DNA from 3 places in the Paenibacillus sp. NPDC058367 genome. Region 1 is predicted to be linked to each of the others. Evidence: riboswitches for the same ligand, from Rfam matches in the RefSeq annotation. Region 1 holds a riboswitch; each other region holds the start of a gene.
The links. Region 1 has a riboswitch for cyclic di-AMP ahead of ACFWMP_RS26630 (alpha/beta fold hydrolase). Riboswitches for the same ligand answer to the same signal wherever they lie in the genome.

Region 1 (11,136 bases):
TCCTTTTAAAGGCCAGAAATCACTAGTGTCCTATACTTCACCAGATTCTCTTGGTTGGCAGTATGTTCGCATTACTCCATATAATGTGATCACAGAACAGACCAACCAAATCCGTAATACAACACTACTGATTTCTTTGATTATTTTAATATTCGGACTTATCATTTCTAGAATGCTATCCAAACGCCTCTACCTTCCTATTGATTCCATTGTAAGCCGAATGAATAGCCTTGAAGCTGACAAGCGCAACAGTATGTTTACGATTAGACAGAATTCTTTACGTAATCTTGTTCTCGGTATTAAATCACCCCACAGCAGCCGGCCAAGTGATTTGGAGCAGCTGAGTATTGCCTTCGGCTTAAACGAGAGCTATCGGCTAGTATTGCTGCGTATTGATGAATACAATACCCTGCGACAAGAGCGAGGTGCTTATCTACTTGCATACAAGTTCGCGATCATGAATATTGCTTCGGAAATTTGCGGTCAGACTTATCAAGTGGAAAGCGTAGATATGAACGACGACAGCGTAGTTATGTTACTTAGCAGTATGTCGTCCGCTGAATCTCTCGATACAGAATTGATCGAAGTGCTGCTGCGACAAATCCGTGTGGCTTGCTGCGATTATCTGAAAATAGGATTATCGCTAGTGTACAGTCCCGTTAGTGATAATCCAGATCGATTGAACCACCTATATAGCCAGGCCAAAGAAGCTTCTAAACATAGACTTTTTTATGGGCATGGCTGCCTAATCAACGCAGAGAAGATTAACGAATTGCAGAATAACCTATACTCTTACCCTGCGGATAACGAGAAAAAGCTGGTCGATGCCCTCACCAGTGGTAGAACAGACGAAGCCCGTAGCTATTTCTCTGACATCGTGCGCGAATTGGACCAATACCCCTACTATATACTAGAACTAACGCTATCCAGGGTGACGCTAACAATTAAGAGAATCATCGATAATATCAAAAAGCTCAGCTCTACATCTGTGGAAGATATCCTCAAGATACCTTCACTTGAGAATTACGAGACGATGAAGGAGCTTGAAGAAGCTTTTCACCAACTCTTCGATGATATTCAGGAATTACAGGCCGATAAACGTAGCTCTAAGCAAAGTGATCTGATCCGTCAAATTAACCAAAAAATCAATCAATCTTATATGGACCCCAGCCTGAGCCTGAACCAGATTGCTGATGAGCTTAACCTCTCACCTATATATGTCAGCCGTCTTTATAAGCAGCAAACAATGACAGCTATTGTGGATGTCATCATGGATGTACGAATGCAGGAAGTATGTCGCCTCTTGAAAGAGAGCGATCTGTCCGTATCGGATATTGCTGAAATGACCGGTTTCACGAGCAGTTCTTATCTCCATCGGATGTTCAAACGCAACTTCAGCATCACGCCGATGGAATACAGGCGTTCTAATACTCGTTCATAAAACTGAAGGCTGAGTGAGAATCCGAACGGAGTACAGATCAATAACACTACTAAACTACTCTATCAAAAAAAGACAGGCTACTGTATTAGCGGTGGCTTGCCTTTTTAATGTAGGTTCATGTGTATTGACTTCCAGAGCGATTACTGTAACAACTTCAGCTTCTCTGAATATGCTGATTGGGCAGGTTCCCAATTTTTAAAGGTATGAAAAGGAGAAGCTCAAGGAGGAGATACAGAAGCATGTCGGATCATTATCATAGACCATTTAAAGGTGACGCTATCCTAAACAAACAAGGAAGAATAAGCAGTCCTGTCAGAAAAAGAGAGTGTGCTGCACTATTAAAAATAGTCACAGAGCTTGCTACAGTGGTACCTCCCGCACTTACGAATCCCACTACACTTCATATTTCCAATCTTCAAAGAGTGTTAAGAGAGCTCATGGAATTCTTGCATGAGGCTAGGATATGCAGCCCTTTTAGAACGGAGCTTCTTTCTGTAGTAGAAATAACCATTGTATCTACTGAGGTCAGTCCCTTCTCCGTCGTGAGCGTGGGTACTAATCTTCAACAGCTGTTAGCCGAGTTATTATCTTTTATCCTCGCCACGAAAATAGACTCTCATTGCAAAGATCAGTTGGTAATTCAAATCAGACATATTCAAGCTTCTATTTCACAAGCGCTCGGCTTACCTATTAAGTGTGCGACGGGGCCACAAGGTCCTCAGGGACCCCAAGGAACTCAAGGAACTCAAGGGCCTCAAGGACCTCAAGGAGCCACTGGTGCAGGGCTGCAAGGTATTGTAGTCTTTAATCCGGCACAAAGCCCATTGTATCCAGCGGGTCAAGTAGTAACCTTTAATGGCAGCACTTATATAGCTACTGTTGCCGGACCCAAAGGAACACCAGGTAGTTCGTCAGATTATTTACTAATTGCTGGTGGAGCGACAGGCGCGACTGGAGCGCAAGGACCTCAAGGGGCGCAGGGTCCTCAAGGTCTTCAAGGACTTCAAGGACTCCAAGGACTCCAAGGTCCTCAAGGTCCTCAGGGTCCTCAAGGCGCGCAAGGAATACAGGGACCGACAGGACCTGGAGCAGGGGCAACTGGACCGACAGGGGCTACAGGCATCGCCGGGCTTGCTGGTCCGACAGGGGCTACAGGCATCGCCGGGCTTGCGGGGCCGACTGGTGCGACGGGTACTGCCGGGCTTGCGGGGCCGACGGGTGCTACAGGCACCGCCGGGCTTGCGGGGCCGACAGGGGCTACGGGTACTGCCGGGCTTGCTGGACCAACAGGGGCTACGGGTACTGCCGGGCTTGCGGGGCCGACTGGTGCGACGGGTACTGCCGGGCTTGCTGGAGCTACGGGGGCTACGGGTACTGCCGGGCTTGCTGGAGCTACGGGGGCTACGGGTACTGCCGGGCTTGCTGGAGCTACGGGGGCTACGGGTACTGCCGGGCTTGCGGGGCCGACGGGGGCTACGGGTACTGCCGGGCTTGCTGGAGCTACGGGGGCTACGGGTACTGCCGGGCTTGCGGGGCCGACAGGGGCTACGGGTACTGCTGGGCTTGCTGGAGCTACGGGGGCTACGGGTACTGCCGGGCTTGCTGGAGCTACGGGGGTTACCGGAGTTACAGGAGTTACTGGGGCAACCGGTGATGGCGCAATCATTCCACTGGCATCTGGTGGACCAATTATTATGACCACGGTTTTAGGTGGTTTGGTGGGAACAACAAGCCTTATAGGCTTCGGAAGTTCAGCCACAGGCATTTCTCTTGTTAGTGGAAATATAGATTTGACAGGTACTGTTCTTGGACCTCTTATCAACTTTGCAATGTCCGTTCCTCGTTCAGGAGTGATAACATCTATTGCTGCATACTTCAGTAATACCATTGCTTTATCGCTTCTTGGTACTACGATAAATGTAACAGCGCAATTGTACCAATCGGCCACACCAAATAACACATTTACTCCTATTCCAGGTGCAATAGTACCACTTCCATCTATCACTGGTACTATTAATTTAGGAACTTTTGTCAGCGGAATTACGAATGGTATCAATTTTGCTATAACACCGCAGACACGTCTTCTTATGGTATTCTCAGCCACTGCTACAGGTCTTACCCTTGTAAATACAGTCACTGGTTATGCAAGTGCAGGCTTTACTATTGTATAATCACTAACACAAACAAAAGCATCTTCCCTCCCTACTAAAGGAGTAACAGATGCTTTTGTTATAATATTCGATTAAAATTTCTTAATCTTTCGATCCGGAGAGACGCTATTGAGCAAACTTAGCTATCCCTGGCAATCCACTCACAACAAATACTCTTTCAGCTTACCGATAACCTCATCGATCTCCGCTTTAGTCGTATACCGTCCCACACTAAAACGAACCGCTCCCTGCCCAATACTTGCTGAGACATTCATTGCCTTTAGAACAGGTGAAATCAATGTTTCTCCAGAATGACAAGCTGAGCCTGTTGAGGCAGCCACATCTTCCAGCGAAGCAATCACTTCGTGACCCACCGCTCCAAGAAAACTAACGTTAAGCGTGTTGGGCAATCGCTTATGCCTATGACCATTCAGGTGAATTCTGTCGCCAAACGCCTTCTGCAATCTATCGTAGAAATAATCCGCTACTTCTTTCACACGCTCTCTGGATGGAGAGTCCGAAGCAAGCTCACAGGCTTTTCCTAATCCAATAATATAAGGGGTGTTTTCCGTTCCGGCACGTCTCCCCTGCTCATGACCCGCTCCGTGAATTAATGGCTCGATGTGAATGCCCTCTCGGATGTACAATGCTCCAATCCCTTTTGGCGCATATAATTTATGGCCTGCCAGCGTTAGAAAATCCACCCCTAACTCAGCCACATCAAGCTCTACTTTTCCAGCGGACTGCGAAGCATCGGTATGTACAAGGACACCCCGTTCATGGCAGACCTCAGCTATTTCTTTGATCGGCTGAATCGTGCCCGTTTCGTTGTTAGAGTGCATAATGGAGACTAGTATAGTTTGGTCTGTAAGCTGATTTTTCACATCATCTACCTGCACCATTCCATACGCGTCAACAGGTACATAAGTAATCGTGTAGCCCAACTGCTCCAGATACTGACACGGTTTAATTACCGCAGGATGCTCCACAGCAGACACAATAATGTGATTGCCTTTATGTCGATACGTTTGGGCGACGCCCTTGATGACTGTATTATTCGACTCGCTGCCCCCGCTTGTAAAAAGCACCTCACCCGGCGTACAATTCAGGAAATTAGCCACCTGTGTTCTTGCTCGCTCGATTCCGACTTTAGCTTCTTGTCCCAAAGAATGACTGCTTGAAGGATTGCCAAAATGACCATAAAGATAAGGAATCATAACCTCTGCTACTTCCTTATCTACAGGTGTTGTAGCGTTATAGTCTAAATAGATCATTTGTTAAGCCGAGCCTCCTCTAAACCCCTCATACTTTACGATACCTAAAGCTTATACCTTCTGATTACTTAAAAAAGAGATCACCGCAGCCTCAGCCTCATCCAAATTGTTCACCTTAAAGGTAACTCTCTCAATGCCTTCATACTGAGTAGACGTATAATCGTATTTAGGATCATAGTAGTATTCTAACAGCAGCGCAACAGCCTCTCCGAACATATCAGCTTGCAAGCACCGCTCGATTTCCGCCGCAATGGGGATATGAATTCGCGATTTGATACTTCGAAATGCTGAAATGCACTGTTCTTTATATTCTTCTGGTCGATAATCCTCAAGGATTTGCTGCACTCTGGCTTGTAGTGGCATCTCAATCCAAATCTGTGTTCCGATCTCTTTCTGCTCGGCCATGAATGGGGGCATTACGACCTTCCCAATCTTTTTGCTCTCCGCTTCAAACAGTACATAAGGAGCATCCCCAAGCTTAATTAATTCCTCCATAAGAAGACTATCGAACGTTTTTTGATTGTTTGCATGAAGTCCGATCTCGCCAAAGATAGAACCGCGGTGACCTGCCATTCCTTCCAAATCCAAAACAGGATAGCTCTGTGCCTTCAGGCGGTGCAGCAGGTTTGTTTTACCTGTACCCGTATTTCCATGAATGACATAAGGCTTCGCCTTGAATTCATAGGACTCCAGTTCATCGAGTACCCATTTACGGTAAGCTTTATAGCCGCCAATTAATCGGTAAGCGTGAATATCCATTAAAGAAAGTACGGTCGCAGTTGTACGGCTGCGCATACCTCCCCTCCAGCAGAATACAGCCTTGTCCCCTTGAATCGCAGCAAATTCTTTGACAAAGGTAGGTAGCTTCGCAGCAGCAATCTCCAAACCGCGTTCTTTCGCAGCCTGCACACTTGTCTGTTTATACAACGTACCTACTTCAGCCCGTTCCTCATCGTCAAAAAAGGGAATATTCAAGCTATCCGGCAGCGTTGCATCTTTATATTCAGAAGGAGATCGAACGTCGATAACGGTGATCTGCTTCTTATTCTTTAACACTCTTAGTTCTTCCAATGTAATATCCTGAAACAATGCGCTCTCTCCTCTGGTGGCTAACTTCTTAGGTCGTCTCTAAGCTGAACTCCAGCGTTATTGCGCAGCTATAACTGCAATCTGACCCGGATGTTCTTCCGTTACCTCTCCGATCAATGCTGCTTCTACACCTGCATCTACTAACTCTTTTAGCAAATCCTCACTTTGTTCAGGAGCAACAGAGATCAGCAATCCACCGGAAGTCACAGCATCACACAGAATATAGCGGCTTAATTGGTCCATCTCTTCCGGATAAAGAATACTGCCCTCCAAATGGGCAAAGTTATTCTTAGTGCCGCCTGGAACAAAGCCCTGCTCCGCGAGCTCTCTTACTCTTGGCAGCATCGGTACATCGCCTTGACGAATAATCAGTCCGTGATTGCTCCCCTTTGCCATTTCCGAGGCATGTCCAAGCAACCCGAATCCGGTAACATCTGTACAAGCATGTACATCATAGGGCTCCATGATTTCAGCCGCTTTTTTATTCAGTGTAGACATGACTGTCGTAAGGCGTGTAGTTTCTTCTGGGGATAGCTGATCCTTTTTAATAGAAGTCGTTAAGATGCCCACACCGATAGGTTTGGTCAAAATCAGCTTGTCTCCTACCTGCGCACCTGCATTCGTTCTTACTTTGTCCGGATGCACAAGGCCCGTAACGGCCAATCCAAATTTAGGCTCTTTATCGTCGATGGAATGTCCGCCCACAAGCGTTGCTCCTGCTTCCTGCACTTTATCTGCTGCACCGCGCAAAATGTCACCGAGAATGCTTTTGTCCAGAACAGAAATAGGGAAGGCCACAATATTAAGCACCGTAAGCGGCTTACCGCCCATAGCATAAATATCACTTAACGCATTAGCTGCTGCAATTTGCCCAAAGGAATAAGGGTCGTCCACGATCGGCGTGAAAAAATCAACAGTTTGCACTAACGCCAGATCATCACTTAATCGATATACCCCAGCGTCATCACTGGTATCCAGACCCACAAGTAAATCCGGATTAGGAACGGTTGGTGGTAGACTGCGAATAACCTGCATGAGATCGGCGGGACCGATTTTGCAGCCGCAGCCCCCTTTTGAAGATAATGAGGTCAATTTTATGGTTTCGGCTTGAGACATCATGACTCAGCTCCTTTAGATAGTTAGTATCGAATAACTTTAATCTTACATCAGTAGACAGCATTGTACAAAATACAGACATACAGAAGAACGCCCCGTAGCCAGTACATACTCCCCGGCTATGGGACGCCTCTCATTTCTCACTTACCATTAAGATTAACTAATCTGCTGAGTTTCCTGCTGTTTCTCCAAAAACCGCTGAAGTATAGCATTAAATTTCTCCGGCTGACACAGATTACTAGGATCTAATGCGTTAGGGATAATCACTAACTGAGCATGTGGCAGCTGAGACACCATATCCTTCATACAATTAACTCCAAATTCACTAAAGTCACCTACAATACATAAGGCGGGACGCTTAAAAGACTTTAAGCATCTAGTGTAATCCACATGGCTCGTAGCCAGCCTTTGCCGATACAATTCCCGTGGACGTTTATCGAGAAGTCCTCTTCTAATCTCGTTATAAGCCAGATTCCAGCGTTCCCGGTACATCATACGAATCGAAGGCAGTACAAGCTCACTTGGAGCGTAATACATTAACCAACTACAATAAGCAGCCATAAGCTGGATTTTACCGATTATCGTTGACGCATGACTTCTACAAAAGCTATCCGCGACAACAATCGCTTTTACTCGCTCTGGATATTGTTTCGCAATATGCTGAACGACGAGCCCCCCATAGGCACTCCCAACAAAAACAGCCTCACGAATACCCAAATCATTCAATAGCATTATTATATCTAGACATTGGGTTTCAATAATCTCGTTTGGGGCCTGCAGTAATTCACCTGATTTGCCATTCCCCCGTAAATCACACAGAATCACTTTATATTTATCAGAAAAATACTCCAATTGTGGCTTGAACATACTATGTGTTAATCCATGTCCATGGATAAACACAACCGGAGCCCCTGTTCCATTGATTTCGTAATAGAGCGAAGTTCCATTCAGTTTAGCAATAGGCAAAGTTAACACCTCTTTCATAGATAGGTTCTACAACTATATCTGCTTTTTAACGCAGCAAAAAACCACAGAGGGATTCTCTGTGGCTATTCATCATCAAATACGCCATTCATCCTCTCTCCATACGCTTACGAGGTTAGCTGTCGGATTCGGGCAGTGAGAGTTGCCCTACCTGCATGGATGCATTTATGCACCTGGAACAGGATTCACCCCATAACTAGTACCGATTGTTACACTGGTTCCCAGTTGTTGGTTCCCCCGCTTTCCTTAACGGAAATTAAGCGGACTTCTTATGTAATTGTCAGTTATGTGATGAATCATACTCCGTGTAAGGTTTCTTGTAAAGTTGAGCCGTGGGCAAAATAATGTTGAAAGCCATGCTTTTCATTTCATATTGAGCATACACTTCGTTTTCTCTTTCTTTTGCTCTTGTTTACTCAATATATCTAAAAAAAGCCGAGCGGCCATCAGAGATCAATCCCTGAACCACTCGGCTTCGTTATACAATCATATGGCTACAACAGATCGGCGTTTTTCAATGCATGCTCCCAGCTCGGAAAAAAGAACAGCGCACTTCTCATAAGATCAGGATCGCTTTGCTTCACTTGTTTTTTGCTGATCGAGCTTCCATCGGTTTGAAGCTTTTTGATACGACTTAACACTTCATCAGCCTCCAAAGGAATTTCCATTGAAACACTCCTTTCTCAGTGACCTGGTTTCCAATCATTTTCTCCATAATATGCAAATTTATTCTTCATTTCGGTTTATACGAATTAAACCAGCTGATAGACCGGTTGTTCAGCAATAAAATAAGTAGGAATCATTGGGTATTTCTGTGCCAGAACTTCAGCTAAATATTTCATTCCTGGAGCTTCACTTTCCGCATGTCCTAACATAATCAGTGCTTTTGATCTGCCTTGGTGGACAGCATCCCTCACATATTCTGGAGTTTCCCATTCGGGGCCCTCGCCAGCAATAATTAAATCAAGATTATGCTGATTAAAAAGAGGAATAGCCATCGTCCCACCTCCTCTGTAACCTACTAATATCCCCACATGTCTGCATATCTGGGATACGTCTCCGGCAGCACGTAAATAGGAGATACCTAGCTTTCTTTTTATATACTGTGCCGCTTCACTTACCGTCATAGCTGGAATCGATAGGATTGTAGCAGTGGATTGCTGCTCAACCACATAGGCTGACCATTCAAGCTCTCGTAGCAAGCCCACCATGATCCCGTCTGGTTGATGCCTATGCCAATAATCATGATAACGAAAAATAGCTAGTTCAGAACGCTCGATTAAACTCAGTTTCGCAAGATAAATAGGGTCATCCTCTAACCACTCACTCGTCTCATGATGACTGTAAAACACACCTTCATGTGTGATCAACAAATTGGCGTTCATAGCAACCGCTCGCTCCACAACATATTGCGTAGCGCAAAATGCCGTAACCATCCCTGTAATCACCATTTCTGGATTCCCCGGCTTAAGAGTATCCACAGTCCCATCTATCTGTTCCATGGCTCCTATTAAATCTTCCAGAATCCTTCTAATTGTCACGCTCACTTTAATCCGCCCTTTGAGATCTATTCTACTAATCTATCAACGTATAAATAACCCGCCCTTAATCGATATAAGGACGGGTTCACAGTTCATTATTTGAGCAGCTTGCCCACTCTATGATTTCGTGGCAGAGGTGATAATTCGATGGAAAGCTGGCTTCGACTTATGCCCTTCATCGAATAGGAACGGCCAGTTCTTCCGCCCACGAACAGGGAAATCATCCAGCCAGGTATAGTCATCCGCTGCTCCCCAGAACGTAACCGAACTAATCACGTCCCGGTATTCTCTCAGCAGTGCGAACATCGCTTCATATCGATCTGCTTGAAGCTCGAGCAGCTCAGCAGGTACTGTCTTTAAGTCCATTCGTTTGTCATCGAAACGGAACATGGATACATCCAGCTCTGTCAGTTGGAGCTGAAGTCCTAACGATGCATATTTTTCGATCGCTGCACGAATATCATCCAGACTAGGATCGTATAAATTCCAGTGTGCCTGCAATCCGACGCCATGGATCGGCACGCCTTGTTCCAATAGCGACTTCACCAGTTTATAGATTTTGTCACGCTTTAATGGATGGGATTCGTTATAGTCATTGTAGAATAATAATGCCTTAGGGTCAGCTTCATTGGCGAATTCAAACGCTTTGGCGATAAAATCCGGGCCAACAATGTCGAGCCACTTCGAATGGCGAAGAAGCTCTTCTCCTTCATCGGCTATAACTTCATTGACAACATCCCAAGCATAAATATCATCCTTATAACGTCCTACAACGGTCTGAATATGTGATTTGACTCGTGCAAGCAGAATCTCTTTGCTTACAGGTCCTCCGCCCTTATCCTCAAACAGCCAGTCCGTTGTCTGGTTGTGCCAAATCAAGGTATGTCCGCGCATCGCCATATGATGTTCCCTGGCGAAGGCAACCAGCTGGTCTGCTGCCCTAAAGTTATAAGCGTCCTCAAGTGGATGCAGACTTTCAAATTTCATCTCGTTCTCAGCGGTAATACTGTTGAAATGATAAGCAAGCAAATGCTCCTGTGATTGGATAGTTAATGGGTTGACGGCTGCGCCAATCTTGAAATCCTCTGCGAACACTGTCTTTAGTGCAGGCTCTGTAAAATCACTAGCTTGTCTCAACAAGTTCCCTCCTAACAAACGCTATTCATTATGACCGATAATCGAACCAATCAAAGTGGGCAGGTACCTCAGCTACTTTACCATGACCTGTCGCATATAAGCCAACAAGAACACCGGTAAATCCGTTTCCTTTGACAGCTTGAGGGGATAATGGATAGGCTAGAGCCCTAGATAGCTCGATCCATTCCTGACCATCCAAAGAATAAAGTAAAGTGTATTCCGTTAGCTCCGCCCGAATTTTCAGATATAAACATCCAGCAATCGTTGGAATCTCTGCAGCCACATGTGTTGTTCCATCAACAGTTAAATAAGCTGTAATCACTCTATGTCCATTTCTTTGCGATAGTGCAATTTCATAATGTGCATTCTCGTCCAATCTAGCACAGAGTCCAGCCTCTTCACCG
Region 2 (9,954 bases), on a different contig from region 1:
CACCAATTTGAGCATGGATTTCTTTTTTATGACGTGAAATATTCATGCCATTAATTAAAATTTCTCCGCTTGTAGACTGAAGAAGCCCTGTCATCATGCGCATCGTTGTAGTCTTCCCTGCACCATTGGGACCTAGAAATCCAAAGACCTCACCTTTCTCCACCGTGAAAGTAATTCGATCAACTGCACACCTCTCCTGATAATATTTTGAGACATCAGTTAGCTGAATCAATAACACTCCCCCTTTTTAGAATAGTTAACTTTCTTCTATCCTTATTCTGGTTGTAGAGGATTATCTCTGTTGTTGCTATTCTGTAACATTCGCTATTCCTTAGTACCTTCCTTTGTTCAAATCCGCTCAGATGTGGCAAAAATAAGGATTCAAATCCTAAGAAAAGGGTAACTTAAACATAATAATCTTCGAGGTAAGGGTGGGATCATCTAATGGAACAAAGTATACAGAAACTTATGGACTGGATTAACAGTCATGTGAATGAAACTATTGTAATTGAAAAGAAGGAGCTTCGTGATCTGGATAAAATTCATTTTAATCTAGAGGCTGTTGAGTTTCGGAGTGCGGAGGATGTTATCGATGATTATCTTGGGAGTGCATTAATATTAAAAGGATTTGGCAGCACTTTAAACGCCGATGGTGAGCTAGTATCGCTACCACACTCCACCTATGACTTAGCTATTGACGGGCTTCGGATTGAGGACATAAGTGATCGCAAGGCGGAAATAACTACTGAAAGAGCTAAATATACCCTTTCAGTGGATTAAGCCATATGTAATGACAGTAAAAGAGCCCACAGTAATCTGTGGGCTCTTTCTAATTAATAGTTACTCTTCTCCAATGATCTCCACTTCAGTTTCAAGCTCCACTCCGAATTTATCCTTCACAGTCGCTCTTACATGGTGAATTAGCCCAATGTAATCGCTGGCTGTTGCATTATCTGCATTTACAATAAACCCTGCATGCTTCTTGGATACCTCAGCACCACCGATTCTTGTTCCCTGTAAGCCACTCTCTTGAATTAACTGACCTGCAAACCGACCTGGAGGACGTTTAAAGACACTCCCACAGGAGGGATACTCAAGCGGCTGCTTGGATTCACGCAAGTAAGTAAGTTCATCCATTTTCGCCTTGATGGCTAATGCATCACCAGAAGTCATAGCAAAATTGGCCTCAAGTACGATGTATTCACCGCTTGCGAACACGCTTTTTCTATAACCCCATTGCAGCTCATCCCCTTGAAGAGTCACTAATTGTCCGCTCTTAGTTATAGCCAGTGCACTATGCAGTACATCTTTAATTTCTCCGCCGTAAGCGCCTGCGTTCATGTATAACGCTCCACCAACCGTTCCTGGAATACCACAGGCGAACTCAAGACCCATAAGCTCCATATCCAATGCATATCGTGACACATCTATAATCTTGGCGCCGCACTCCGCATATAAGAGATTGTCTCGAATCCCCATTCCGGTTAGTCCTGCCGTTTGCAGAACGATTCCACGCACACCTCCATCACGGATAATCACATTGGAGCCGTTCCCAAGTACCGTAAGGTTTATCCCATTCTGTTCCGCATATGTAACGATCTTTTGAATTTCCTCATAAGTAGCTGGTGCTGCCAAAATATCAGCTTTACCGCCCATTTTGGTATACACGTGATCTTTTAAGTTCTCATGACTCTTCACAATCCCTGCAGTCATTAGCTGCTCTAGGTCATTTTGAATTTTGTCAATATTCATGTTTCATGCTCCTTTAACCATGTATAAATGATGGTCCTTGATCTATTTTTAGTAGTGGTATCATGGATTTGTAGGCAACCACAACTGTAACAACGAACAGGCTCCCTTGTCAATGACGGGAGCCTGTTCGTTGTATGATTTTCAATTATGATTACACAGCTTTGTAGGCCGCAAGCTCGTAAGGAAGGCACAGCGGCACACCGGTGCGTGGATCTGGAACAATATCTGCCTCAATTCCAAACACTTCCCGCAGTACATCTGGTGTCATAACTTCAGTAGGTGAGCCTTCACTAACCACAGTACCGGATTTAATAGCTACCATATGCTGTGCATAGCGAGTAGCATGATTCAAATCATGCACGACCATGATAATGGTACGGCCTTCTTCTTCATTCAGCTTTTGCAGAAGCTGTAGAACTTCAAGCTGGTGAGCCATATCTAGAAATGTTGTTGGTTCGTCCAGGAATAGAATGTCAGTTTCTTGCGCCAATGCCATAGCGATCCAAGCACGCTGACGTTGTCCTCCAGATAAGCGGTCAATCGGACGGTCATGGAAAGGCTCCATACCTGTAACAGTGATTGCGTTGGAGATAATGCTGCGATCCTCTGCTGTCATTGTGCCAAATCCTTTTTGATGCGGGAAGCGACCATAGCTGACAAGTTCAGAGACCGTTAGACCGTCTGGAGCCGTTGGGTTTTGCGGTAAGATCGCAAGCTGACGAGCTACCTCTTTCGTTGAAAAGTTATGGATCGATTTACCGTCCAGCATTACACTGCCGCTCTTAGGCTTCATGATCCGGGCCATTGTTTTAAGAATTGTAGATTTACCAGAACCGTTAGCGCCCACTAGTGCGGTTATTTTTCCCGTAGGGATAGTTAAGTTCAACCCTTTAACAATTGTAGCCTCTGCATACCCAATACTTAACTCTTCTGTGTTCAAACGTTCTGACATGTTAACAACTCCTTAAAAGTTTAATGGAGCGATGCTCCTAGAATGAACTACATAGTAAAACTCGCTTCGTACGCATTATGCTTTTGATTTGGCGAGTAAATATAAAAAGTAAGGTGCACCAATGATCGCAACCACGATGCCTGTTGGAACTTCTGCAGGCTGTAACACCCATCTGCCGATAGTATCAGCAGTAATCATAAGAAGCGCCCCTGTCAACGCACTAGCGGGCAATAATACCTGATGACGGGGTCCCACAAGCTTGCGGGCAAGATGTGGTGCAATTAGGCCGACAAAGCCAATTCCTCCACTTACAGCAACGCAGGAGCCGGCAAGCGCAACTGCAGTCACTAGAAGAAGAATACGCTCCTTCTCCACTCGCATTCCAAGTCCTACAGAAGTATGGTCCCCTAGATTCAATACATTAAGAATACGGGCTTTATAGAAGGCGAACGGTAACAGAATCGCTATCCAAGGTAGCAGAGCAAGGACGAATCTCCAATCGCCACCCCATATTTTCCCGGCGATCCAAGTCGCTACAAACTGATAATTATTGGGATCAAGCCGAAGTGCCAACACCAGCTGGCAAGCGTTAATTCCGGCAGCGACTGCAATCCCGATAAGGATCAACCTTGTTGGAGATAGACCATCTGCTTTTCTATAAGCAAGAATATAGATTAAAGCGGCGGTTAAGCTAGCCCCTCCAAGCGCTAAGAGCGGCAAGACAAATACCGGAGCTGCTGTTGTAGCCGGAAAAAACGAGATAAAAATGATTACCGCAAAACCAGCACCCGCACTTATGCCCAGCGTAGCCGGTTCGGCAAGTGCATTTCTTGCGAGACTTTGTAAAATACAGCCTGACACTGCAAAGCCCGCTCCAACCAACAATGAAATTACGATGCGAGGTAATCTGAAATCAAATAAAATAAGCTTTTGCTGATGAGTTCCATCACCCAGCAGTGTATGTAATACCTCCCGTGGGGATAGACGCATAAATCCTGTATTCATACTGACAATAAAAACAACAACGATCAATATGGCAAGGACCGCTAACACTGTAATAGCACGTGTACGGCGTTCATTTTCATTGGGAGAAAGGGTTGTTCTGTGCATTACAGCTCCCCCTTCCGCTTACTCGCTAAGTAAATAAAGAAAGGTACACCGATGATGGCAATTAATGCGCCTAGCGGCGTCTCATAAGGGGCATTTATCATTCTAGCGGCGATATCCGCAAAGATGATCAATAAGCTCCCAAGAACTGCCGAGCAAGGAATGATCCAGCGATAATCTACTCCAACGAAATAACGTGCTACATGTGGAATAATTAGTCCTATAAAAGCAATCGGGCCAACCATTGAGACTGCACTTCCGGCAAGAACTACTACAACAATCATACATGCCAACTGTACTAATCTTGTCCGCTGCCCCAGACCAACTGCAACTTCTCTTCCTAAGCTGAGCAAGGTGACAGACCGCGATAACATCATCGCTGCGATTAATGCCACGAACACCCAAGGGAAAATAATCTTGATCTGAGTCCAGCTTGCCCCGCCCATTCCGCCAGCCAACCAGAAGGCTATATCTTGGGATAAGTTAAAAAGAATAGCTATGCCCTGACTAACAGCAACCAGTAGTGCACTTACCGCGGAACCTGCCAGCGTCAAACGTAAAGGTGTAAGGCCATTAAAAGATAGCGACCCGATTCCAAATACGATAAAAGAAGCTATAGCAGCACCTATAAAACAAAACAACATAAGTGAAGTGAATGAGATCGAAGGTGCAAAAGCAAAAACTATGGCCAGCGCTACACCTGCTCCCGCATTCAAGCCTAACAGACCTGAATCCGCAAGAGGGTTCCTTGTCATCCCCTGCATGATTGCCCCTGCTACTGCGAAGCAAGCACCGACCAAAGCACCTGCTATCGCGCGTGGAAATCGCAGTTCTCTTATCACCTGATGTTTTTGTACATCTGGATTGAAATGAAATATTGCTTCCCATACCGTAGCTAGCTTGATATCTGCCGCACCCACTGAGACCGAAAGTGCCAGTCCAAAGGCAATGGCAGCGAGTCCAATCACTAGAATACCCATTGCAGCTGCCGGTCGGGTATGTATAGCTTTTTGTGTATCATTTTTATTACGATGTGCGAAATCTGAGGGTGAAACCATGAGTCGTCTCCTTAATCGATAGTTACAATGTTCTATATGATAACAACAATCATTCTCATTATCGCAAAAAAAAATTAGGTTGTACAATTGTAGGAGTTATTTTTCAGTAATACAGGAATGGTTTATAAAAAAATGGTGCAGATCTAAGCATCTTAAGATACTTGATCTGCACGCCCTTCCCCACCCAAATGATCAGTCTCATTCATGGTGAATTACGACTTTTTATTTCACAAAACTTTTTAACACATCATCAATAATTTTGCCACCAGCGTTCGCACCACTGTATAGCCAACTGCTTGTTGAGCTCATTTCATGCACATTGCCAGTTTTTACAGCCGGGATGCCTTTCCAAATTGCACTGTCCAGAATCTCCGAACCCTCAGTCTTATCACTATTTACAAGGATAATATGATCTGCTGTCAGCTCAGAAAGCTTCTCTAGCGAAATTGGATTCCAAGTAGCTCTTGTACCAACAGGAATTTCTGTTACTAAGTTAGGCAGCTTTACACCAAGGTCTGTATATAATACAGCACCACTGCTGCGAGTTTCGTCTACAATATAGAAGTTCTTTTGTACCAACCATAAAATCGCCACGGACTCTTCTCCAATAGCTCCTTTAAGCTTTTCTTTCGCTGCAGCCGCCTTGTCTTCATAATCTTTAATGGCTTTCTCTGCTTCAGGGGTCTTGTTCAGAATTTCACCAATCTTGAGTAGCGATTTACGCCAATCTTGATTTAGCTTATCCCCAATCACATAAGTCGGTGCAATCTTATTCAGTTGGTCATAGATACCATTCTGTACAGATGACTCCGATGGGATGAGGATAAGATCCGGAGCGAAGCTGGTTACTGCCTCGAGCGGAAGATCGTAGCTGATCGTAGGAACATCCTTCAATTCAGTGGACAGATAATCTTGAATACCATTAGTCACTGACCATTGCGCTACTGGAGTCACACCTAGAGTTACCAAAGCATCCTCCAAATAAGAACCCAGTACACGCCCAGGATTAGCTGGAATCGTTACTTCATGTCCCATTGCATCCGTTAACGTCTTAGGGGCTGCAGGAGCTTCTGTAGCTTCAGCAGTAGGTGCCGTCGCTTTGTCTGTTCCTGCGTTTGAAGCGTTACCGGGATTATTATTACCGCAAGCGGATAAGAATAGCACCATCACCATTAATCCGACCATCGTTAATTTCATGCTTCCAAATCTTTTTCTGTTAAACAAAAACATTAAATACCCTCCTAGTGTGTGCATCCTATGTTATTCAAAGGTATTGACTACCTCAGTCTCACTTTTAAATGATATTGATTCTCATTCTCTATGTCAACATATAAATTTTAAATTTTGTGGATTTGCAATAATTTCCTTCTTAAAAATACAAAAAAAGGCTATATTCCGAACGTTCCGGATATAGCCTCTCCTCAATGATCCATTATTTATTCAAATGATATGGGACAGTCGCAACTACAACATCTTTTGAATTCATTAGATACGAACGGATTAAAAAGCTGGTCTGATTATGAAGTACAGCTTGCCACCAATGCTTAGTTATAAACTGTGGAATCAGAATCGTGATATGATCCGTCGCTGCGGTCTTCCACTCCACTGTATCAATAAATTTCACTAACGGACGAATAATACTGCGATATCTGGAACGAAGTACAATCAGGCGTACACCCGGATTCCATTCCTCCCACCGTTGCTCCATTTTTTGAATGTCCTCTTCATCAAAGCCAACATACACGGCTACAACATTATCCGTTAGAGACTTGGCATAGCTGATGGAATGTAGTACAGCACGTGTTACACCCGCAACAGGAACAACAACTGTACTGCCCTTAATCAAAGGTTTATCTGTACTCGGGCATATACGAAGCTGATCTGCAGTGTTCAAATAGTGCTTGTGAATCCGGTGGAACACGAACATTACAGCAGGTAAGAAAATGAAAGCCATCCATACGCTTGAGAATTTAGTGATGATAAAAATAAGCGTAATCGTCAATGTAGTCAGCATACCGATGGTATTTACAACAAATCTTTTTTTCCATCCCGCTGGTTTTGTTTTAAACCAATGAACCATCATTCCTAGCTGTGACAATGTGAAAGGAATGAATACACCAACCGCATAAAGTGGAATCAAGCTTTCTGTATTTCCGTGGAATGCAGCTACAAGCACAGCAGACAGAACACCTAGAAAAATAATACCATTAGAGAAACCTAGACGGTCTCCACGAACCATAAAAGCATGTGGCATATATTTATCTTTTGCAAACATAAATGCGAGCAGCGGGAACGCTGAGTAAGCTGTATTAGCTGCCAAGAACAAAATTACTGCTGTGATACCTTGAATGAAAAAATATAAGGTTCCGCGGCCAAAGGTCGATTCAGCGATCTGTGAAACAACCGTTGCCTTTTCATCAGGCACTATGCCGTACCAATACGCCAATAGTGTGATACCTGTAAACATAAATCCAAGTATAACCCCCATAACCATTAAGGTCTTGGCTGCGTTCTTTTCAGCTGGTGCTTTAAAGTTTGGAATGGCATTAGATACAGCCTCTACACCCGTAAGTGCCGAACAGCCAGAACTGAAGGCTTTTAATAGTAGAAACAAACTAACATTAGAAACAGCAGAGCCAATTTCAGGGACATTCGCATGTACGCCACCTGCTGCATATTTAATAATACCGGAGATAATCAACACTACAATCGACACTACAAACAAATACACTGGGATTGCGATGAATGAAGCTGATTCTGTAACTCCGCGAAGATTAATCAAAGTAAGTAAAATAATAACTGATACTGCAATAAGAACGGTGTGATTATGAAGACTTGGAAAAGCCGATGTGATCGCATCCGTCCCTGCCGACGCACTAACAGCTACGGTCAGAATGTAATCCACTAACAAAGACCCTCCTGCTAAGAGCCCTGTCGGAACACCAAGATTACTCTTGGCAACGATGTAAGCTCCGCCTCCCTGAGGATAAGCGTAAATCGTCTGCCGATAGGATAAAATCAGGATGGCCAGCAGGCCCAATACGGCTAATGCAATTGGCAGGGAATACCAGATGGCAGTAAACCCCGCAGCCACCAGTACAATCAAAATTTGTTCCGTTCCGTAGGCTACAGACGAGAGCGCATCAGAAGACAGGACAGCCAGTGCTTTAACCTTGGATAACTTTTCATGATCGAGTTCGTTCGACTTCATCGGACGCCCGATCAATAGTCGTTTTACCTTGCTTACCATGGTGGATACAGTTCCTTTCTTTGGGAGCTGAAACGGAATTTCCGCGCGCTGTTTTCATTGGTGGATTTCATAAATGCAGACACTAAAAATAGCATACGGAAATGATCCGCATGCTATGCATGGTCATTATCCCACCATTGCTTACGAGGTTAGCTGGCGGATTCGGGCTGTGGTTTAGCCCTACGGTATAAGTCTAATCGACCCATTCCGATTCACCCCATTGGCACATATGCCAAGTTTGGTTCCCCCGTTTTTCCTAAGAAAATTCAGCGCATATTCAACTTCTCACAAGGTCTAATATTAGTCTACAAAGTGTATACAGTAAAGCGTTGAAAAAAATGAAAAAAGAATGAAAAAACATCCAGTAAGCGCAAATACAGCGTCTTATTGGATGCTCTCTTTCATTCTCTTCAATTATCCCTCTGGATCGTGTTTTTAATCACTTTTCACATTTTTTCTGATCCTTTAAAATTAAAAAATCAAAATCCTAAACTTTCCTCTGTATCTAACTCCATCACTTCTTCTTCCTTGCGTCCGTACCAAAGTAAGATGCTAATTAAAGCAAAAGCGATTAATGCAAGGAAAGGAATCGTAATGAATCCAAAAAAGTTCAAGTAATCCTTATTACAAGGAACACCAATTGTACAAGGAAGCACTTTACTTAACGCAGGAATCTTCTGCTCCGCATAATGATAGATCGAGATACTGCCACCAATCAAGCTTAGTGGAAGTACATATGGGATAATCCTTTTATCCCCTCGAAAGGTTGCAATTCCCAAGAGGAATAACTGAGGATACATAAAAATTCGCTGGAACCAGCAAAGCTTACAAGGTTCATATTTCAATACTTCGCTCAGATACAAGCTACCAGCAACAGCAACTAAAGAGACGAACCAGGCCAGATACAGGCAGTTACGCTTGCAAAAAGATAGGAACTTTGTCACTTTGCCTCCACAGCTTTTGCGGCGTCGTTAATCTCAGTTGAAATCGCTTCAATGTTAAATGGATCCGCAGTCATTACTCCATTGATATAAAGGGATGGTGTAGTCGTCACCCCAGCTTCACTAGCTAACTGCATACCCTTATTCAGCTCATCTGCATACGTACGATCCTTAATATCTTTACGCAGCAGTTCGTAATCGATAGCTAACTTCTCTTTCTCCGCAAGGCTTACTAAGAAATCTTCAGTCGCCCATTCTTCGCTCTCATCACCTTGCTGAGCATATACAGCATCATAGAACTTCCAGAATTCATCATGATTCTGATGGTAAACAGATAATGCAGCAAGTGAGGCAGTTTCAGAGTCTGGACCAACGAAAGCCATATTTACAAAGTAGAGCGCTGCTTTTCCCTCGTTGACAAAATCTTGAACAATTTTCGGTTTAACTGAAGTTGCAAATTGGGAACACGCTGGACATTTTAAGTCTCCAAATTCAACAATTTTAACAGGTGCATCCTCTTTACCGACTCTAGGTAGCTCACTGTAATTGAATGCTACTGGTTCTCCCGAAGTGGCATTTTTTGCGGCATCTTTCGAAGCTAACATAAACAATCCAACAAAAATGATGACTACTAAAGCTATTGAACTAATAATTAAAATTCTCGTCTTCTGCTTTTGCTGCTCCTGTTCTACCCGCCGTTTCTCTTGTTTGCTGAGCTGGGGAACGCTTGTACTTTTATTAGGTTTACTCAAGGAGAGTTCCTTTCTGTCCTCTGTGGACTAATGTAGTTTTTATCATATACATTTAAAATTATATAATTTTTAATCTCTTTTTGGCAAACAATACTGTAAAAACACTGTAAAAAAGACACAGCGCTATAGCACTGTGTCCTAA
Region 3 (11,136 bases), on a different contig from region 1:
TTGTTTGACAGCGTGACCAGTACCGAGCTGAGTTTCCTGCAGCACGTATTCCGCACTTTGCCCTACATAGGCCTTAACCTTCTCTGCGCCATGCCCAACAACAACAACGGTGCGCTGGCATCCGGTCGCTTCTACTGTATCAAGCACGTGCCCTACCATTGGCTTACCGCAAACGGGGTGCAGCACCTTATATAATTTAGATTTCATTCGCTTGCCTTGACCTGCGGCAAGAACTACAGCCATTCTTTTCAAGAATGCCAACCTCCTACTCTTGAACTCACTACTGAATATATCTCATTCCGGGCAAAAAGAAAAGAGAACCATGAAGTCATGGTTCTCTTTTCTATAAACCCCATGTTAGAAAAGCATTTATCGCTGCCTTTCGAAGATGTCGTCAAATCCTTCACTAGCGCTAGCTTTTCTTGCAAGATCAAGCTGCTTAAGTCATGAAGTATATTCGGTATGATCTTATCAAAAACGGCGGATCCTACGCCACCCAAAAGGTAGCCGTCTTCCGAGGCAGCCTAAGCTCCCTCTTCAATAACTTCTTCTTCTTCTTCAGTAGCGGCGCGATCGTACTCGGCCAGAACCGCGGATTGAATCTTCTCGCGTGTTCCCGAAGAGATCGGGTGAGCGATATCGCGGAATTCGCCATCCGGTGTACGCTTGCTGGGCATTGCAACAAACATCCCGTTATTACCATCGATGACGCGAATGTCATGAACAACAAACTCGTTATCGATTGTAATGGATGCGATTGCTTTCATTCTCCCCTCAGAGTTAACGCGGCGGAGTCTGACATCCGTAATTTGCATGTGTGTGTTCACCACCTTTTTCCATCAGAGACTTGGTGTATAATTCCACACAGCAAAGCGAATTCCTTCTTTTTGATTCCATAAAATACCTAAAAAAGAAATATATTTTTTAGGATCTGTTGTTTTCGACACGCATCGGGTGATTTTCTTAATATCCCTTACGTTTTCGACAATTTCCACGCTTTTTGAAAACAAAGAAACGTCAATCTATCAAGAGGAAAAGTAGTTACCCGGATGCGCGGAAATCCGCCGCTCTTTCGAGTCTACCTCGCTTAGTTTCACTAAAGAAACATAGTCATGCAACAGACGCTCTTCCGTCTCTACTGCACCTGATTCGACCAACACACCCACTCCAGCAACTTCGGCATTGAACTCACCGAGTAAATCAACCATCCCTCGAACGGTCCCGCCTGCCTTCATAAAGTCATCTACAATGAGTACCCGTGATTTCTCCTTGAGTGCTCGTCTAGAAAGAGACATGGTATGTATGCTCTTATGTGATCCAGATACATAATTAATGCTTACTGCTGAGCCTTCTGTAACCTGATGATCACGTCGTACCAGCACCACTGGCAAGCCGAGCTGTGCTGCCGTTGCATAGGCTAGCGGAATCCCTTTAGTTTCTACTGTCATCACCACATCGATTTCCGATCCATAAAAGGCCGTTGCGATGATCTTCCCAGCTTGCTCCATCAAAGATGGCAGTCCAAGCAGGTCCGACATATACAAATAACCACCAGGCAATATCCGATCTGTCTGTTCCAGCTGCACACATAAACGTTTAACAAAAGAGAGCGCCATTTCTTTAGGCATCACAGGAATATAACGTACTCCACCTGCTGCACCGGCTAAGGTCTGAAGCTCTCCAATGCCCTCACCTTCAAATACTTCTTTTATGATTGCCAAATCTTCACTGATGGAGGACTTAGCCGCTCCATACCGATCGGCAAATATAGACAGCGGCAGTAGGTCATGTGGCCGCTCAAGTAAAAACTGAGTCATGTCTACCAAACGTTGGCTTCTTTTTAATTTCTTCACGGAATGCTCCTCGCCAAAACCGAATATTTTATGAAAAATATATCACTTTTGTACGGGTTTACACAAGAGAAGCATACTAATTGAGTGATCTCACTGCATAGACTTCCTTGCAGAACCCTCGCAGTCCATTATAAATTCTTGCTACTTTAGACTGCTTGGACACTAAACCGAACACTGTAGGACCGCTGCCGGACATTAACACTCCGTCTGCTCCGAGCTTAACCATCGCCTCTTTGAGCTGCTGGACCTCTGGATGTAGCTTTAGGGTAACATCCTCAAGCACATTGCCCAGATGATTACACACGCCCCCAAAATCTCCAGCTTCGATCGCGTCCTGCATCTTTCGAGCCGAAGGATGAACAGCTATATTATTGCTCCGCACACGTCCGTATACTTCCGCAGTCGATACATTGATAGGTGGCTTAGCCAATACTACCCAGCATTGCGGAGGATTCTTAATCGGCGTCAGCTTCTCGCCACGACCTGTTGCCAAGGCAGTGCCACCTGTAACGCAGAAAGGCACATCTGAGCCAAGCTCAGCGCCAAGCTCCTGCAGCTCCTGCGCAGGTATACCTAGGCGCCACAGTCGGTTCAGACCACGTAGGGTAGCCGCTGCATCACTGCTGCCGCCAGCCAGGCCAGCTGCCACCGGTATTCTTTTATCCAGATGGATATGTACACCACTCTTCACGTTATAACGCTCTTTAATAAGCCTAGCCGCTTGAAAGGCCAGGTTCTTCTCATCTAGGGGAATATAACCCGCTTGACTTGATATTATAATAGTATCCCTTGGCAGCTCAGACAGCTCTAAACGGTCTGCTAGATCTACCATGGTCATAATCATTTCCACCTCATGAAAACCGTCAGCACGCTTGTGCAGCACATCCAGCATCAAATTAATTTTAGCTGGTGCCTTCTCATACATTTTCAAGGCGTTCACCCACCTTCAGCTTTTCCCGTAAAAACAACTTAACATATTATATGAAAAACTTCTAATGAAGTCCAATAATAAAAGGGTGTCGCCAGTTAGACGCACCCTTTTTCGTTAAATAATTGTTCACACGCTAAAGATTAAGATTTCCGGGCAGCCTCTTCAGCGAGCTGAATCGCTCTTTTCACCATATTACCTGCATCCTTCGCCCGTATTCCTCCCCAGCCTTCACGTTCCACAGTTTCGTAAAAACCAAGCTCCTTGGCTAACTCTGTCTTTAGTTCTTCCGACATCATGCCTCGTTTTCTGCGGCTCATTACGGAATTCCTCCCTTATGAAAGAAAATGATAAACCGATTGCTCAATTAGTATGCTTGCTTAGAACAAGGATCATTCACTGAATATTCACGCAAAAAAAAGAAACAGTCGTCCTTTATGAAGGACAACCGTTTCTGATACAAATAAAAAACAGCCTCCAAAGGAAGCTGCCCGTGAAACATTAAGCTTTAATATACATAATCCGCATCTGCCCATCGTCTTCACATACTGTGATTTCCACAGATTCAGTAAGGATATCGGCATAGCTATAGGAGACTCGCTTGAATGTTTGCTGCTCCTGATCCAGTTTGACAATAAATACAGAAGGGTACGTTTCTTCCAGGACACCGGTGCGTTCTACGGTTTTACGACGACCTCCGTTTGCACGCAACGTGATCTTATGACCGACGTGAGCTTCGAGACTGCGTTTGATTTCCAACAGCGCGTTATTAGCCATTGCCTGACGACCACCTCTTTTCTTGTCCATTATACAACTTCCCCAGGTGTTTGTCAAAGCAAATAAATAATTATAGATGATGAATATTTGGTTGTCAACGGAATTTTTTTGCGGGGAATCAGAGGCGAACTAATAGCCTTGTTATCTGTAATAGGTTTACCACAAAGCAAGAAAAATAACATTGTCGATCTTTAAAGATAACTACCATTTCACACAAGCATAATCGCCTTTGGCGTCGTCCCTACAAGGACGGTTAGCGTTTATGCGGGAAATATAAGGATAATGTATAGCGTGAAACTTATACTTTCTTATATAAAAAAAGGGTTAAGCTCATCGCTCACCCTTTCTTCGCGTTACTCTATTCGGCCACTCCAAATTACATATTAGCTTTGAAAATAGACCAGTACCTGTCGATTAAATTGCGGAAGGTGTCACTTTTAGTGCTGACAGGTTCTGCAGACGCGGCATCCCAATACGGAAGCTGCCACGGGTCTCAATACCGCCGATTCCCTGATTACCACTAATGGTGTTGTTCAAAACCTCACTCAGATTCACCGTATCCCTAATGGGCGTGAACGACGATTTTGCCGCTACATAAACTGGGTCTAGGGCATGGATCAATATCCGTCCAGGAGAACTGGCGAAATTCGCCCCTGCCCCCAGCAGTGCTTCAAAATGTGACTGACAAGCACCTGCAACAATCGTCAACGCATCAAAATTTCGCTCATAATCCCTAGCTACCCTAATAGCAGCTACGAAGTTTTGCGAATTTTTATAGCTGCTCAGACTGTGAAGATCGTAAGTATGCTGTTGCTTCAGCACCCCGTCATGACCGGTAATCACCACAATATCTGGACGCACGCGGGGCAGCAGCCGGTATAAAGTGTCAGCCATTGCGGACTCATGAACATGATGGCCTTCAGCAGGGATCCGCAATTGCTCGTATAAGCTAAGGCTCTTATTCAAATACGCTGGATCGCCATCCAGATGCAGTACTTTTCCCGGCACTTCAAAATAAGCAGCTTCCTTGGGCGATGGAGCCCATGCTCCTTCTGATAGAGCGCTCCCGCTCCTCTGACTTTGCTCCTGTCGGTCTTTCCGCAGCTGTGTCAGTGATTCATTCGCTTTAATCTGTGCCTGCTGTCCTCGTTCCGTAATTCGGGTAGGAGGCACTTGAACCAAGTCATTCAGAGGAGAATCCGCCAACAGACGGAAATCTGTGCCTTTAATGACGGCTCTGTCCTGCACAATATGATCTACACGAAAAGTCAAATCTCCGCCATAAGATTTACGAACGACCAAGTCTCCTAAATTCATTACAACCACCACCTCTACCCCATCGTATGGGCAAAGGCCTCAGTTGGTTCATAACTAGCTATGTTTTTAGCTTATTCAATTCCAGCAGCCAACAGAACACCGCTTAATCGGGCGTATTCTTCTAGACTTAACGTTTCTCCACGACGTGTTGGTTCAATACCAGCTTCTGCGAGTAAAGCCTCCAGACGCTCACGTCCCTCTTCAGGGAAGTAACGAGCCTTGAGATTGTTAGCAATCGTCTTGCGACGCTGTGTGAAAGAAGCTTGGACGACCTCAAAGAAGTGCTTCTCACTCTCAACTTCTACCGGTGGACGCTCTCTTACCTTTAGACGGATTACAGCGGACTCCACATTAGGTTGAGGAATGAACACCGTACGCGGCACAATGCAGACGAGCTCAGGCTCGCTGTAGTACTGCACGGCAATGCTAAGACTCCCGTATTCCTTTCCTCCCGGAGAAGCGGCCATACGCTCCGCAACCTCTTTCTGAATCATTACAACAATGTTATCAAGCGGAAGCTTCTCTTCGAGCAGCTTCATCAGAATCGGAGTAGTTACATAATACGGCAGATTGGCAACTACGCTTACCTTGTTCACGGATGCAAAATCTTCTTTGAACAGCTCCTGCAGATTTACATTCAGAACATCATCATTACGAACCTTAACATGCGGATAAGGGGAAAGTACGTCCCTTAAAATAGGAATCAGCCTACGGTCGATCTCCACAGCGGTCACTGCACCAGCGGTTAGCGCCAAACGCTCCGTCAGGGCACCAATCCCAGGACCGATTTCCAATGCCCCTGATTCGCTATCTAGCCCAGCAGCGTCAACAATCTTGTCCAATATATTTTGATCAATCAAAAAATTCTGTCCTAAGCTCTTCTTGAACTTGAATCCATAACGTTGAATAATTTCTTTCGTCCGTTTTGGAGTCGAAATTTCCTCTCTACCACTCATGAAGTAATGCCCCCCTGATCAATTTGGGCGAGAGCTCCGGCAAATTCCTCCCGCGTAATTCCAAACATCGCCAGCCGCTTGTACAGCTGCTTGCCATTACAATATCCGATTCCAAGCAAATTACCAAGTGCCATACGTCTTTCAGCTGCCCGAGGGTGTACAAGCATTCCAGCGGCCATTAAATCATCAAGTCCAATTAAAGCAGGTGCACCTTCAAAAGAGGTATGTACATTCCGCAGCGCATGACGAATCGCCTCTGGTGAAGCGTTCTCCACACCGATATCTCCCTTGCGGGTTGCGTCCTTCTCAGGAATGAAGGCATGCTTACAGCCCGGCACCTTTGCGGACACAATCTTACGAATTCGTTCACCCGCATGATCCGGGTCAGTAAGGATAATCACTCCTCTACGCTCCATAGCAAGCGCGATCTTCGCAATTACGGTCCGGTCTACAGCCGAGCCCCCTGTTTCGATCGTATCTGCTTCTACAGCGCGTTTAACAGCGACGGTATCACTCTTACCTTCAACGACAATTAATTCCTTAATCATATCTCTTGACTCCTTCCAAAAAAAGCAAAAAAGAAGAGGTTTCGCTCCTCTTCTTTTGGTTAAAGAATGTATAAGTGATGAGCGGTTGCTCTGCGATCAACGAAATGATCATCTGGCGTTCCTTAACGGTTATCATCACTATAGCTTATCAAAGAATAATTTGCAAAAGCTTCAGCCTAGTTTAACTCCGGCTTCACAGGTCCAATCACATAAACGGTACGTGATTTACGACCGAAATTACGCACATGGCTCAGTGAATCGTAATAGACATCTACTTTATTGCCTTTAATGGCACCGCCAGTATCTTCTGCTCGGCGGAATCCAAGCCCCTCGATATATACCCACCAGCCAATAGGAATTACATTCGGGTCTACCGCAATTGTACGACCTTCCGTTACGCGTGTTCCGGAAGCAGTTTTGTTACCAATACCTGGCTCTTCTGATGAATAAGCTGTCATGGAGACGTTCTTAATCATCTTCTTGTACTCAAAGTCTACGCCAGCCTTGCTTGTGACATTATTAGTCTTAGCGCTAACCTTAGCCGTTTTTGAAGTGGTGTTTGATTTGGAAGTTGTTGTAGTCTTAGCTACAGCCGGCTTAGGAAGTGCTTTGGTACCAACGGCAATAATCTTATCTTTCGTTACCGTTTGTACTTCCTTACCAATCATGCGCATAGAGGCCAGTTCTCCGTCTTGGTAGATCTTCTCAATATGCTGAATCATGACGCCTGGTTTGCCTGCCTGTGCCACTCTAACTGTTCCCACAGTAAGGGAGGGGTCTGCTGTCTTGATGACTCTGAAGGGTAAGTTAGTTGTTCGCTGTACGGTCTGTTTGTTGATGCGAACAATCTTAACCTCCATGTTTGCAGAAATGGTGGTGTCTAACGAAGGGAAAATCTTATCATGACCTTCTAGGGTAATGCCCATTTTCTCAATTGCTTTACCAATTGTGTCCTCGGTCGTATATAACGTTTTTGTTGCTCCATCCGCAGTAAGACTAATTTTCTGCGCACGATTGATAACGACACGGTCACCGTCTTTTATTTCATCACTCAGACCTAAAGATAGTTCATCATGCGGCTGCAGCGAAATTTGCTCTTTCTCCAACACATCACCAAGAAGCGCTTCCCGCGTTTCAAGCGTCTGTGTTTGCCCGTCTATTACTAAAAATAATTGTTTGTTACTTTGACCGTGTACGTACAGCAGAATAAGTAGCGCGATAGCGACTGAAATCACGCCTGCAAGTAAAAGTACGCGAGTATTTACTTGCTCCCACCGTAATGCGAAAGACCTGCTGGATGACTGCGAATCATGGGATACTTCTGGTTGGAATACGCCCATTCTCTCCATCCTCCTTACATAGCCCCGTCGTCAATTGTATATCATGAGGACTGAATTCCTTTGACGAAACTATTTGAGATTGTCACAGGACACGCACGTAATAACTTAGCGTCTCCTGCTCATGGATCGCCTGCTCGGCACAGCTACTCCCACCCCTGTTATATAACAGTATGTGGGCAACATTCTATTTATTCAAAAATAAAAAAGCCTAAAAAGAGTTCAACTGAGGACTCTTTCGTGGCTTCTCCAATATCAGAATAGAGAATGCTTGTGCACGAGGTTGCCTCTCTTACTTGCGCTTACGGGGTTAGCTGTCGGGTTCGGACGAAAGAGAGACGCCCTATTTCAGGTCACCCGCTCATGGCGGTTGCCCTTAAATTCACCCCAAAGACCACGTGAAGAAATCAAATACTGTCCTACGGCACGTCTAAACCGTATTTAAAATACAGGCATGCGGTAGGTCAATATTGGTTCCCCCGTTCTCCATACGGAGACTCAGCGAGACGATCCATGAATCAATGGCTGTCACTATAACACAGCTCACATCACTGAAAAGATGATATCCTGTTTTGATGCATGTTGTAAAGGACGATTCAACCACGTTTACGCAAAAATATGGTTAAAATATTGTAATATTCAGCCGTTTTTATATTAAAAAAGTTTAATATATCGGCCATTCTCTATTTTTCACCTGTTTTGCTCCCGTTTTCACTCAATCCCAAATCGTTCCAGTGCGTTCGCATACGTTATTTTAGCCAATTCTTCCCATGTTAACCCTTTAATTTCAGCTGCTGCCTCTGCTACAAGCTTCACATGAGCGCTCTCATTTCGCTTCCCGCGGAAGGGGTGTGGAGTCAAATATGGAGCATCGGTTTCGATCAATAATCGGTCTAGTGGTGTCTGCGCAAGCACTTCTTTTGGCACTCTTGCATTTTTGAACGTAATGGGTCCTCCAAAGGATAAATGAAAACCAAGATTCAAGCACATTTTAGCTGTTTCCCAGCTTCCTGAGAACGAGTGCATCACGCCTCCAACCTCATTTGCTTTTTCCTCCCGTAAAATCCGTACAACATCCTCATGTGCATCACGATCATGAATACAAATCGGCATATTTAATTCACGGGCTAGTCCAATTTGCTTGCGAAAAACTTCATGTTGCACATCCTTGGGAGAAGTATCCCAGTAATAATCCAGTCCGATTTCACCAATAGCCACTACTTTTTTATGACTGCATAGAGAAGCGATCCAATCGAGATCTCCTTCTTTCATATCAATCGCATCCTGAGGATGCCAACCCACTGCCGCATAAATATAATCATAAGATTCCGCCAGCTTCATCGTTGAGGGAATCGTCTCCCGATTAAATCCGATATTAATCATCTTGCTAACTCCTGCTTCTACAGCACGAGCGATAACTTCTTCGCGATCCTCGTCGAATTGAGGTGCATCCAGATGCGTATGTGTGTCAAACAGAAACATTTTAACCCTCACTCCTTGTTCTTTTTTAGATATATAACAATATAAGTTTCACGCTATCCGTGATATCTTATTTTTCTACTCTTCTTGTCAAAAATCCCATATTTTCTTGTATTATTTTGCAAAAATCTCTGCAATAGAAGCAGGCAATCGCGTAAGCGCATTTCTTAACTTATCCTGAGGAAAATAAAGATGATATCTTCCACGGTGAATGCCGCTAATAGAACGCACAATATCCGACACCTCTGAAATTTCCCGCAGATGATCATGCCGATCAAGCAGCAGAATTTGTTTATTGTCAAAAGCTTCTCCCGGACGGAACACATCATAGGGCAGATCTGTCGGAAAATCAATCTCCAAATCATATTCTGGGTGAAGTCCCGCTGCCGCAAAACTGCTGCGAATTTCAGTAATCATTTCTGTATCGAGATTCTCCACCTCAACATATTTATAAAGTTTACGATGAATAAAACGGGTACACAAGTCGCTTAGTAGCTCATCTTTCTCAAGCGTCCACTGCATAAAAGCCGTCTGTACCAGTGCTTCATCCAGCATTAAATACTGCTTCACTGTCACCTCACCACGGAACAAATCCTCCAGTGGATTAATCATGAAACTAAAATTGTACCCCTCTTGGAAAAGCTCCTTGGCTCTACGAAAAATTTGTCGCAAAATAATCTCTGAGCTGCGTGTCACCGGATGAAAATAGACTTGCCAGTACATTTGATAACGCGACATTAAATAATCTTCAATGGCATGCATTCCCGATTCTTTTACAACAATTCGACCATTATAAGGACGCAGCATTCTTAAAATCCGATCAATGTCGATCGTTCCATAGTTTACACCTGTATAGTACGCATCACGCAGCAAATAATCCATGCGATCAGCATCTAGCGGACTCGAAACCAGATTTACAACAATTTCATGCTCATAAGTTTTAGCGATTACAGAGGCTACTTTACGAGGAAAATCCTCCTCCACATCACGCAAGATCTCAGTAATCTCTGTGTCCTCCAGAATAATTCGACAAGTCCAATCCTCATGATTCATTTCAAAAGCTTCTTCTATAGAATGGGAAAATGGACCGTGTCCCAGATCATGCAGCAAGGCCGCACACAAGGTGAGCAGACTTTCTTCAGGAATCCAATCCTTATACCCGCTTCGTTCAAATTGCGAAATAATTCTACGTGTAATTTCGTACACCCCTAGGGAATGAGAAAACCGACTATGCTCTGCGCCATGAAAAGTAAGATACGAGGTACCCAGCTGGCGAATACGACGTAAACGCTGAAATTCCTTTGTATTTATTAGTCGCCAAATAATAGTATCCTGCACATGGATATAATTGTGAACCGGATCTTTGAAAACCTTTTCTTCTGTGAGCGGCTGCTTCATGAGATCAACTCCTTTATTAAATTTAGTATGATTTTAACCAATATAAGTATATAATAAATAATTATGTCGTACTTTGTCGAATAGTGACGTTTTTAGTCTTGGTAAATCGACAAAGTTTATTTTTTCACTTTTTTTAGAATTCGTGATTGTTATAGGGAATTCAAAGTTTTCGTGAAAAAGCACTTATTCAACAGATGAAAAAAGGTTGACTGTTTTGGGAATCGTTGGTATTATAAATATCATAAAACAGTGAACAATGTCGAATAATGACGTTTTTGGAACATTGAGAGGAGTAACGATTGTTATGATGAAATCAACAGGAATTGTAAGAAAAGTAGACGAACTTGGACGGGTAGTTATTCCCATTGAATTGCGCCGTACTCTTGGCATTGGTGAAAAAGACGCACTTGAAATTTACGTTGATGGTGAGCGCATTATGCTTAAGAAATATGAGCCTGCCTGCATTTTCTGCGGCAACGCTGAGAACGTAACTTACTTCAAAGGAAAAATAGTTTGTCATGAATGCATTTCTACTATCCCTAC

Region 2: another riboswitch for cyclic di-AMP. It lies ahead of ACFWMP_RS15335 (APC family permease); the one in region 1 lies ahead of ACFWMP_RS26630 (alpha/beta fold hydrolase).
Region 3: another riboswitch for cyclic di-AMP. It lies ahead of ACFWMP_RS30910 (resuscitation-promoting factor); the one in region 1 lies ahead of ACFWMP_RS26630 (alpha/beta fold hydrolase).

Annotation. Positions count from the first base shown of each region.
Region 1 covers NZ_JBHXIZ010000006.1:277,353-288,488, forward strand. Annotated here, with positions in the region: gene ACFWMP_RS26605 (AraC family transcriptional regulator) at 1-1,441, shown strand, start outside; gene ACFWMP_RS26610 (exosporium glycoprotein BclB-related protein) at 1,681-3,612, shown strand; gene ACFWMP_RS26615 (cysteine desulfurase family protein) at 3,753-4,865, opposite strand; gene mnmH (tRNA 2-selenouridine(34) synthase MnmH) at 4,917-5,954, opposite strand; gene selD (selenide, water dikinase SelD) at 6,012-7,070, opposite strand; gene ACFWMP_RS26630 (alpha/beta fold hydrolase) at 7,227-8,036, opposite strand; cyclic di-AMP (ydaO/yuaA leader) riboswitch at 8,143-8,327, opposite strand; gene ACFWMP_RS26635 (hypothetical protein) at 8,549-8,722, opposite strand; gene ACFWMP_RS26640 (Nif3-like dinuclear metal center hexameric protein) at 8,807-9,601, opposite strand; gene ACFWMP_RS26645 (endo-1,4-beta-xylanase) at 9,713-10,732, opposite strand; gene ACFWMP_RS26650 (glycoside hydrolase family 43 protein) at 10,761-11,136, opposite strand, start outside.
Region 2 covers NZ_JBHXIZ010000002.1:939,354-949,307, reverse strand. Annotated here, with positions in the region: gene ACFWMP_RS15370 (ABC transporter ATP-binding protein) at 1-232, opposite strand, end outside; gene ymzB (protein YmzB) at 445-780, shown strand; gene murB (UDP-N-acetylmuramate dehydrogenase) at 841-1,752, opposite strand; gene ACFWMP_RS15355 (ABC transporter ATP-binding protein) at 1,904-2,704, opposite strand; gene ACFWMP_RS15350 (FecCD family ABC transporter permease) at 2,780-3,814, opposite strand; gene ACFWMP_RS15345 (FecCD family ABC transporter permease) at 3,814-4,869, opposite strand; gene ACFWMP_RS15340 (ABC transporter substrate-binding protein) at 5,092-6,099, opposite strand; gene ACFWMP_RS15335 (APC family permease) at 6,302-8,119, opposite strand; cyclic di-AMP (ydaO/yuaA leader) riboswitch at 8,243-8,401, opposite strand; gene ACFWMP_RS15330 (disulfide oxidoreductase) at 8,599-9,063, opposite strand; gene ACFWMP_RS15325 (DsbA family protein) at 9,060-9,812, opposite strand.
Region 3 covers NZ_JBHXIZ010000012.1:41,062-52,197, forward strand. Annotated here, with positions in the region: gene glmU (bifunctional UDP-N-acetylglucosamine diphosphorylase/glucosamine-1-phosphate N-acetyltransferase GlmU) at 1-252, opposite strand, end outside; gene spoVG (septation regulator SpoVG) at 525-815, opposite strand; gene purR (pur operon repressor) at 1,026-1,853, opposite strand; gene ispE (4-(cytidine 5'-diphospho)-2-C-methyl-D-erythritol kinase) at 1,930-2,784, opposite strand; gene ACFWMP_RS30885 (small, acid-soluble spore protein, alpha/beta type) at 2,925-3,101, opposite strand; gene veg (biofilm formation stimulator Veg) at 3,283-3,558, opposite strand; gene yabG (sporulation peptidase YabG) at 3,973-4,875, opposite strand; gene rsmA (16S rRNA (adenine(1518)-N(6)/adenine(1519)-N(6))-dimethyltransferase RsmA) at 4,947-5,831, opposite strand; gene rnmV (ribonuclease M5) at 5,828-6,379, opposite strand; gene ACFWMP_RS30910 (resuscitation-promoting factor) at 6,556-7,719, opposite strand; cyclic di-AMP (ydaO/yuaA leader) riboswitch at 8,001-8,230, opposite strand; gene ACFWMP_RS30915 (TatD family hydrolase) at 8,428-9,198, opposite strand; gene ACFWMP_RS30920 (HD domain-containing protein) at 9,310-10,593, opposite strand; gene ACFWMP_RS30925 (AbrB/MazE/SpoVT family DNA-binding domain-containing protein) at 10,898-11,136, shown strand, end outside.